DNA from 3 places in the Pantoea sp. CCBC3-3-1 genome. Region 2 is predicted to be linked to each of the others. Evidence: predicted binding sites of a transcription regulator. Region 2 holds the regulator's gene; each other region holds the start of a gene.
The links. Region 2 encodes CRP, which controls carbon source genes, mostly activating them, when cyclic AMP is high. Its sites were predicted from a motif close to ATGTGANNNNNNTCACAT; they were not measured.
Positions count from the first base shown of each region.

Region 1: pth (aminoacyl-tRNA hydrolase) is a predicted target of CRP. The motif match lies at 1,974-1,991, and genes of this name have one in related genera.
Region 3: udp (uridine phosphorylase) is a predicted target of CRP. The motif match lies at 1,952-1,969, and genes of this name have one in related genera.

Region 1 is NZ_CP034363.1:1,912,846-1,916,128, forward strand. It holds gene EHV07_RS09125 (SulP family inorganic anion transporter) at 1-88, shown strand, start outside; gene EHV07_RS09130 (EAL domain-containing protein) at 223-870, shown strand; gene pth (aminoacyl-tRNA hydrolase) at 1,220-1,804, opposite strand; gene ychH (stress-induced protein YchH) at 2,064-2,345, shown strand; gene prs (ribose-phosphate diphosphokinase) at 2,475-3,283, opposite strand, start outside.
Region 2 is NZ_CP034363.1:4,546,733-4,550,015, reverse strand. It holds gene EHV07_RS21390 (YccS/YhfK family putative transporter) at 1-1,814, opposite strand, end outside; gene crp (cAMP-activated global transcriptional regulator CRP) at 1,873-2,505, opposite strand; gene EHV07_RS21380 (OsmC family protein) at 2,815-3,219, shown strand; gene EHV07_RS21375 (phosphoribulokinase) at 3,236-3,283, opposite strand, start outside.
Region 3 is NZ_CP034363.1:4,721,914-4,725,196, reverse strand. It holds gene metE (5-methyltetrahydropteroyltriglutamate--homocysteine S-methyltransferase) at 1-958, shown strand, start outside; gene EHV07_RS22125 (dienelactone hydrolase family protein) at 987-1,814, opposite strand; gene udp (uridine phosphorylase) at 2,090-2,851, shown strand; gene rmuC (DNA recombination protein RmuC) at 3,057-3,283, shown strand, end outside.

The DNA of each region.
Region 1 (3,283 bases), 2.4 Mb from region 2:
TTGTATCAGTCTGTTGAAGCAGGCGGGGCCCTTCTGTAGTCACGAGCTTGATGCGCCTGACTATAAAGTTGCTGCTGACAAGCGTTAACGCATAAAGCTGGCGCGGGTCCTGCCGATATACATAAAAATTGCCGATCTGGCCGAAGTTGCAGAATGAAAATCTGTAGCTTTCCTGGTCGGCGAACATAACCACTGGCGGGATGTCCTAACTGGCACCATGGCATGATAAACGACTATATTTGCATTCCGATTCACTCCCTTAGCGGTGAGCTCATTGCACTGGATCTCACCCCTGTAGCAAATCAGGATAACTCAACATTCCTTGAGGCAGATCCGCAAACCCGGCTGCTTAGTCAGCTGTTGACGATTGAGCACTATGCCGACCAGTTCCAGCAGCATGGACTGTTGTGCTGTCTGAATATTGATTTTCAACTGGCCCGTGTGGTGACGGAATCGACCTTTATTCAGCAAATTCTCAGCCATCTGCCGTTTGTACGCCTGAAGCTGTCGGAAGATTTTCCTAATCTGCATGACGGGCCGAATAACCCGCTGCTGCGTACGCTGATGGAACAGTTGAATATCTTATGGCTGGATGATTTGGGCGCGGGCGATGCCAATCTGAATGCATTGCAGTCGAAGATGTTTGAAGTCGTGAAACTGGATCGTCAGTTTTATCTCGATAACGTCAGCAAGCCGTTTTTCAGCATCTTGATTGCGAATATTCGTCAGTATACCAATCGGGTAGTGATAGAAGGCGTTGAAAGCGCGATTCAGCTGGAGAAGCTTGCTACCAGTAAGATCTGGGGTGTCCAGGGGTATTTTGCCGCAACGATGGGGCTGTCCACGCTCGACGGTACGGAAGGGCCGTAAGGTTTGGGACTTGCTGTAAATGCTGAGCTAACTAATAATTTCGACCTGCTCCCGTTTAGCTCATCAGGCTGTCGGAAGCAGGGTCTGAAACGTTTTTAACGCCTACCTGTTAAAGCCGTACTTTTTCTCGAGAATGAACTGCGGCGCTTCCCAGTTTGGGCCTTTAAACACGCCACCTTTTTCACCTTTACAAAGTTTGCCTTCCGCTATGAGCTTAGTAAAAGTTCTGATAAGCAGACCTTCTGCTATAACTTCGAATCTTTTCTTCAAAAGCCTTTTGCAAAAAAATATACCGACTTACATTAAAATATAAGCCGGTGATACTTTCCATATGCAGACGGATTAAATATTAAGCCTTATAACTGTGCAGACGATTCATGGCTTTCAATCTGTCTTCTTTCAGCCAGACTTCGGTACAGCGCGCCGCTTCATCAATGGCGTTATCAATTAACGTCTGTTCAGCTGCCTGAGGTTTGCCCAGCACAAAACCCACCACCTTGTTCCGATCGCCCGGATGACCAATACCGATACGCAGACGGTGAAAGTTCAGGTTATTACCTAATTTACTGATGATATCTTTCAGGCCGTTATGACCACCGTGGCCGCCGCCCTGTTTGAATTTCGCCACGCCCGGCGGCAGATCCAGCTCATCGTGCGCCACCAGAATCTCTTCAGGTGCGATGCGATAAAAAGTCGCCATTGCCGCCACGGCTTTACCGCTCAGGTTCATAAAGGTGGTCGGCACCAGCAGCCTGACGTCTTCACCGCCGATATTCAGCCGGGCGGTGTAACCATAAAATTTACTCTCTTCTTTCAGTGACTGATTGTGACGTTCAGCCAGAAGATCAACGTACCACGCGCCTGCATTGTGGCGTGTCGCGGCATATTCCGCGCCAGGATTGGCAAGGCCGACAATCAGTTTAATGCTGCTCACTTGTCTCTGTTCCTGAGAAGTCCGATAGGGAAGGGCGCTAGTGTACTAAGAGCGGCGGCAGAACTCAAAACTGCGCGTGATATCACAATAGTTGTGTAGCGTGATAATGCCGTTTCTATATAAAAATCAAGATGCTGCGCGTAAAGATTTGTCAGACTTTTAGCAGTAAATGTGATCTGTCCCGCAACGAGTTGCCAAACCATTGCATAAACTTATGGCACTAACCGCACAGGAAGGCACTGACTTTTGGAGGTGACAGATGAAACGCAGACACGTCAATTTAACCGGTAACGCCCTGATGGTTATTGGTCTGGCAGTCGTGGTAACAGGGATCGGCTATGCCGTACTCAATCAGCTGCCGCAGCTACAGCTGCCCCAGTTTTTAGCCAATGTCGCCATTTTCGCGATATTTATTGGTGCGTTAATGTGGCTGATCGGCGCAAGCATGAGCGGGCGTGAAAAGATTACCGATCATTATTACTGGGTACGTCGTTACGGGGACAAGCGTTGTCGCAGAGTGTCAGGCCAGGGTCATCACTGACGGATCGTGATTCAGACAAACAAAAAAAGTGGGACGGATGAAAATCCGTCCCACTTTTTGTTTCAGCAGAGCATTATTGCTGGCGGCATGGCTGAAAAGGCAGCAATGCTAATTCAGCCGGTACGCCAATTAATGCTCGAACATCGCTGAAATTGACTCTTCGTTGCTGATGCGGCGAATCGCCTCAGCCAGCATGCCAGACAGCGTAAGCGTACGCACGTTTGGCAATGCTTTGATCTCTTCCGGTAGGGGAATGGTGTCGCAAACCACCACTTCATCAATCACGGAATTGCGCAGGTTTTCAACGGCGTTGCCGGAGAAAATAGGGTGGGTAGCGTAAGCGAATACGCGCTTAGCACCACGCTCCTTCAGCGCTTCAGCGGCTTTACACAGCGTGCCGCCGGTATCGATCATGTCATCAACCAGCACACAGTCGCGGCCAGCAACGTCACCGATGATATGCATCACCTGTGAAACGTTAGCGCGCGGACGACGTTTGTCGATGATCGCCATATCGGTATCGTTGAGCAGCTTAGCGATAGCACGGGCGCGAACCACGCCACCGATATCCGGAGAAACCACGATTGGGTTTTCCAGACCAATCTGCAACATGTCTTCCAGCAGGATTGGGCTACCGAAGACGTTATCAACCGGGACATCAAAGAAGCCCTGAATCTGTTCTGCATGCAGATCCACAGTTAACACGCGATCGACGCCGACGCTGGAAAGGAAATCAGCCACAACTTTGGCGGTGATAGGCACGCGAGCGGAACGCACGCGACGGTCCTGACGGGCATAGCCAAAGTAAGGAATGACAGCAGTAATACGACCAGCAGATGCGCGACGCAGAGCATCGACCATAACAACCAGTTCCATCAGGTTGTCATTGGTTGGTGCACAGGTGGACTGGATGATGAAAATATCACCACCGCGTACGT
Region 2 (3,283 bases):
GGCGTCAGCATGGTGTGCTCACGGGCCAGAATCGTCATCGCATTAATATGCTCCACGATAAACTGGCTGTGCGTTACCCACAGCTTCATATCTGACAGATAGCTGTTATCAAATCCCGGCTCCAGCATCGACTGATTCAGCGAATTGAACAGCGCGTTATGCGCCTGGTTAACCCGTATGCGCTGATAAGCAAGCTTCTCGGGCTTCTGCTCATCGCCCAGCAGCATCTGTAGCGCCTCCTGATAGGTTTCCAGCGCGTCATGCGCATTCTGCCGCAGCAGGCCGCTCTGCCACTGCGGCCACAGCCAGATCATCCCGCCGAAGGCAATCAGGCAGCCCATCAGCGTATCCAACAGGCGCGGCAGCAGGAAGTCCGCACCGTTCAGTGAGAGTAGCTGTAGCGAGTAAACCGCCGTCACCGTAAAACCAATCGTCGCCAGACCGTAAAATTTGCGGATAAACAGGTAGCTCACCAGCGTAATAATCAGCATTACCAACAGGACGGCAGATTGCGGAACCTGAAGGCGTAAGGCGACAGCCGCCACAATTAAGCCGCCCAGCGTGCCGAGCGCACGGTTTTGGATGCGCACCCGCGTGGCGCTGTAGCCGTTCTGACTGACCACCATCACCGTCATCAGGATCCAGTAAGGCTTGGGCAGGTTAAAAAACAGCGCCAGCGAGCTGGCAAAAGTGAGCATCACGGCAAAGCGGCCTGCGGTGCGTAGCGCAGTCGACTTGAGCGATAAATAGTTTTTGATTGCTGGCAGCAGCGGTAAGCGGCGCTGGCGATCGGCCATCAAGTCGCGTTGATAAAGGGGACGCTGCGTGCGCAGAACGCGAGCGATACGGCTGAAATGGTAAGAGCAGAACGTTCCAACCGGGTTATCAGGATGCTGGCGGGCAATTTTTTCTAATGCCCCAAGCTGCTTATCCATGGAGAAGCGCTCGGAGAGCTTGTGATAAAGAATGTCGTCGGCCAGCTGCCGCAACCGGGCCGCGATAGTCTGAGCATTCCAGCGGATCACCGCCTCGGCATGGCTTTTCTCCACCAGCTTTTGCACTTCTTCCGGCTGATGCAGACTCACGGAGATGTGCTCCTGCAAATCCAGCGCTACCTGAAAGGCGCGCGTCAATCGCTTGTGGTGATTATCGTTGCTGGCTGCCAGCATATGCATTTGCTGATAGCAGTTGGTAATCAGGTCGACCGCTTTTTGCTGGCGGGCCAGTAATGGCGGCAGCGATTTCTCCGGGTCGCTAAGGCGGGTCAGCAGGGTATATTTCGCTTCGCAGTAGCCCGCCAGCTCGCGGTATAACAGGCTGAGCGTTTCGCGCATCGGTTGCTCTTTCCACAGCCAGAACCAGAACCAGTTAAATGCGCCATACCAAACTGTGCCAAGGATATAGAGCAGCGGCGGTTCCCAAATGGGCATTCTTCCCGCCAGGCTGAGGGTAAAAATACCGGCAATCAGCGAGCTGGGGAGCAAACGACCATGCAGCGGGCTGATTTCGCCCGTCACGCCCAGCAGCAGAGCCATTGCAAACAGAATGGCAGGCAGGGGAATGGCATGATTGCCTAAATACTGGACCAGAAAACTGCTCAGTGCGAACAGGCCGCCGCCAACCATCAGCCGCTTGAAAAAGCGCTTATGCGGGGTATCGAGACCGGCAATGTTGCAGCAGGCCGGCACAAGAGAAAACAGCAGTCCTTTTTGCAGGTCACCCAGCAGCCATCCAATAGCGACCGGTAAACAGAGCACCAGCGTCTGACGCAGCGCGTAGTTGACCTCGGGATGATAGATAATTCGACGCCACATCACTGTATACCAATAAAAAAGGCGCAACAGAGGCGTTGCGCCGTGGATTCAGAGCCGGTTAGCGAGTGCCGTAAACTACGATGGTTTTACCATGCGCGGAGATCAGGTTCTGATCTTCCAGCATTTTCAGAATGCGACCTACGGTTTCACGCGAGCAGCCAACAATCTGGCCGATCTCCTGGCGGGTGATTTTAATCTGCATCCCGTCCGGGTGAGTCATGGCATCCGGCTGTTTAGCCAGGTTTAACAAGGTTTGCGCGATGCGACCTGTCACATCGAGGAAAGCTAAATTGCCGACTTTCTCAGACGTCACCTGCAGGCGGCGCGCCATCTGTGATGAAAGACGCATCAGGATGTCAGGGTTGACCTGAATCAGCTGGCGAAATTTTTTATAGGAAATTTCAGCCACTTCGCAGGCCGTTTTCGCTCGCACCCAGGCGCTGCGTTCCTGACCTTCTTCAAACAGGCCAAGCTCACCAATAAAATCGCCCTGATTGAGGTAAGAGAGGATCATCTCTTTACCTTCTTCATCCTTGATCAATACGGCTACCGCGCCTTTAACGATGTAGTAAAGCGTTTCCGCTTTTTCACCCTGATGAATCAGCGTGCTTTTGGATGGATACTTGTGAATATGGCAATGTGACAGGAACCATTCAAGTGTCGGGTCTGTTTGCGGTTTGCCGAGAACCATTCGCTGTTATCCTCTGTTGTTATCGTGCCTAAATACAGGGGCAGAGTTCCCTGTCAGGCGTTGAAATGGTCAAGCGTTTCCCATCAAGGAAATTTATTCGGGCTTCTGTTGAAAGCCTGGCTCGTTATGTCGTCCCTTTTCGTCTTGTATGTAGAGTACTGACGAAATTATTACAGCTTTGTTTGTAGCACAGCTTTGCATGGGTGTCTTCTGTTGTCTCGCTTCAGCATAGTGCTATTTATGTCGCATTGCCGTTTTTGTTGTCCGGACCTGAAGGTAAGATAACTGAATGAATTAGAGGAGTTTGTTATGCAGGCACGTATCAAATGGGTGGAAGGGCTGACCTTTTTGGGAGAATCCTCATCCGGTCATCAGGTTTTAATGGATGGTAACGCCGGTGATAAAGCACCCAGCCCAATGGAAATGTTGCTCATGGCGGCCGGAGGATGCAGCGCGATAGATGTCGTTTCTATTCTGCAAAAAGGACGTCACGACGTCAGGGATTGCGAGGTCAAACTGACGTCAGAGCGGCGTGAGGCGGCGCCGCGTATATTTACGCATATTAATCTGCATTTTATCGTTAGCGGAAAGGCGCTGGAGGAAAAAATCGTTGCTCGCGCGGTCCAGCTCTCCGCAGAAAAATATTGTCCGGTCGCGCTGATGCTGGGGAAGGGCGTGAAGCTGACCCACAGCTTTTCTATCGTTGCACAGTAGCGAGCGGGAAACGCCGCTACTCGATCTTTTTGCCCTCGATCAGTCGCTTCACCAGGGGTCCCAT
Region 3 (3,283 bases), 180 kb from region 2:
CACTGAAATTCGCGGCCTGCGTCTGGACTTCAAACAGGGGCGTCTGGATGGTAGCCATTACCGGACCGGCATTGCTCAACATATCAAGCAGGCCATTGTTGAGCAGGAGCGTCTGGGTCTGGACGTGCTGGTTCATGGCGAAGCAGAGCGTAACGACATGGTGGAGTACTTCGGCGAAAACCTGGACGGTTTTGTCTTTACTCAAAACGGCTGGGTACAGAGCTACGGTTCACGCTGCGTGAAGCCGCCGGTTATCATCGGTGATGTCAGCCGTCCTGAAGCCATTACCGTTGAATGGGCTAAATACGCCCAGTCACTGACGGACAAGCCGGTAAAAGGCATGCTAACCGGTCCGGTAACGATTCTGTGCTGGTCCTTCCCACGCGAAGACGTTTCTCGTGAAACCATCGCTAAGCAAATCGCGCTGGCGCTGCGTGACGAAGTCGAAGATCTGGAAAAAGCCGGTATTGGCATCATCCAGATTGATGAACCGGCGCTGCGTGAAGGCCTGCCGCTGCGTCAGTCCGACTGGGCTGCTTACCTGAAATGGGGTGTAGAAGCCTTCCGCCTGAATGCTGCCGTCGCTCGTGACGAAACCCAGATCCACACTCACATGTGTTACTGCGAATTTAACGACATTATGGATTCAATCGCTGCGCTGGATGCCGACGTGATCACCATTGAAACCTCGCGTTCTGATATGGAACTGCTGGAGTCGTTTAAAGCGTTCGAATATCCAAACGAAATGGGGCCAGGCGTGTATGACATTCATTCCCCGAATGTGCCGAGCGTGGAATATATTGAGGAACTTCTGCTGAAAGCCGCGCAGCGCATTCCTCGTGAGCGTCTTTGGGTTAATCCGGATTGCGGCCTGAAAACGCGTGGCTGGACGGAAACGCGTCAGGCGCTGGCAAACATGGTGAAAGCCGCGCAGAACCTGCGTAAAACCGAAGCCTGATTTTGGGGCGCCTGGCGCCCCTTTTTCCTTACTTCACACCGTACTGCCTGAACCACATCAGCATGCGTTGCCAGCCATCTTTGGCGGACTCTTCATGGTAGCTGGGACGATAGTCAGCATTAAATGCATGCCCGGCATTGGGATAGACCACGATTTCGGAATTTGAATTAGCCGCTCGCAGAGCCTGACGCATGGTTTCCACGCTTTCCTGAGGAATGCTGTCATCCAGTCCGCCATATAATCCCAGCACGGGCGCATTGAGATCGACGGCGATATCGACCGGATGTTTCTGCTGCTGCATGGTTTTATCCCCTAGCAGCTTGCCATACCAGGCAACACCCGCTTTCAGTTGCGGATTATGTGCAGCATAAAGCCAGGTGATGCGTCCGCCCCAGCAGAAGCCGGTAATGCCCATGTTACGCATGTCACCGCCGTGACGTGATGCCCAGTTTGCCACATGATCCAAATCGGCCAGCACCTGAGTATCGGGCACTTTACTCACCAGCTCGCTGAACAGCGTGGGAATATCATGGTAGTCAGTCGGATCGCCCTGGCGGAAATAGAGTTCTGGCGCAACGGCCAGATATCCTTCTACTGCCAGACGGCGGCAAATATCACGGATATGTTCATGTACGCCAAAAATCTCCTGTACCACCAAAATGACCGGCAACGGGCCGCTGGCATGACGAGGTTTGGCGTGGAAAGCGGGCATATTCTCGCCCTGTGTAGGTACAGACGTTTCTCCGGAAATAATATCGGCACTGTCGGTGATAAGCGTGGTAGATGCGACAGGCGATACGGCGGGAGCAAACCCGTCGTGAGGCGTTTTTTGGGTCGGATGTTCTTCGGTTTTCATTGTCCTCTCCATGCATGCATTAGCGCAATCAGCTAACTATAGCCAGGATTACGTTTTGGCTACCCCCTTCATCTTTACCATTGGCAGCCTTTTCTGACAGGGCAGGTTGAAGCACAATAGTCAAAAAAAGCCTTTTTATGTGATGTATGTCACTAATTCGTTTTAAGAAAATGTAACTTTCATTATCTGTGGTGAAGTTACTCACACTATTTGGCGCTGCGTTACGTTAATGTAGCGGTTTCTAATATGCCGCCTTTCCCGTACAGGAGCTTGCTATGGCAGAGTCAGACGTTTTTCACCTGGGTTTAACACGAGCAGATTTACAGGGCGCTACACTGGCCATTGTGCCGGGCGACCCGGAAAGGGTGAAAAAAATTGCCGCGCTGATGGACAACGCCGTTCATCTGGCCTCGCATCGTGAATTCACCACCTGGCGTGCTGAAATTGAAGGCAAACCGGTGATCGTTTGCTCCACCGGCATTGGTGGCCCATCAACCTCAATCGCTGTTGAAGAACTGGCGCAGCTTGGCATCCGTACATTCCTGCGCGTGGGGACGACTGGGGCGATCCAGCCTGAAATTAGTGTCGGTGATGTGCTGATTACGACAGGTTCCGTCCGCCTTGATGGTGCCAGCCTGCACTTTGCGCCGCTGGAATTCCCCGCCGTAGCTGACTTTGCCTGCACAACCGCACTGGTTGCCGCCGCAAAAGAGGCTGGCGCGACAACGCATATCGGCATTACCGCTTCTTCTGACACTTTTTATCCTGGACAGGAGCGATACGACACTTTCTCCGGACGTGTAGTCAGTCGTTTCCAAAACTCCATGAAAGAGTGGCAACAAATGGGCGTGCTGAATTATGAGATGGAATCTGCCACCTTACTGACCATGTGCGCCAGCCAGGGGTTACGTGCCGGTATGGTGGCTGGCGTCATCGTTAACCGTACTCAGAAAGAGATCCCGGATGCAGAGACGATGAAGAAAACCGAAAGCGATGCGGTACGTATCGTGGTTGATGCCGCACGCCGTCTGATATAAACGTTTTAGCGAGCGCAGTCTGTTGCAGGTTGCGCTCAAAGGAGGCCTGATAAGTGTCACTGCCTCCGTCGTCTAAGTTCTACGAGACGCCTTCCTGTTTTCAATGAAATCCTTTTCCGCATCGTTGCATCCTGCTTTTTGTCTGGACATTCATACAGTGCGCCTCTACCTTTTGCCGTAGTTAAGATTGCGCAGGAGAAACCGCGTGGATGCGACCCTCACTTACAGCGTTTGTCTTGGTCTGGCGGGTTTACTGGCCGGCTGGATCATTGCCTGGTTCATGAACCAACAGCAGTTGGCCAGACAGGAAACGGCACGCCAGCTGCTGATGCAGTCGGCCGAACAGCTCCAGCAGGAGCGAGACCGCTTACTCCACCAGCTGGCCACGGAGCAGCAGTCACAAAAGCAAAATGAGCTTGAGCTGCGACAGCT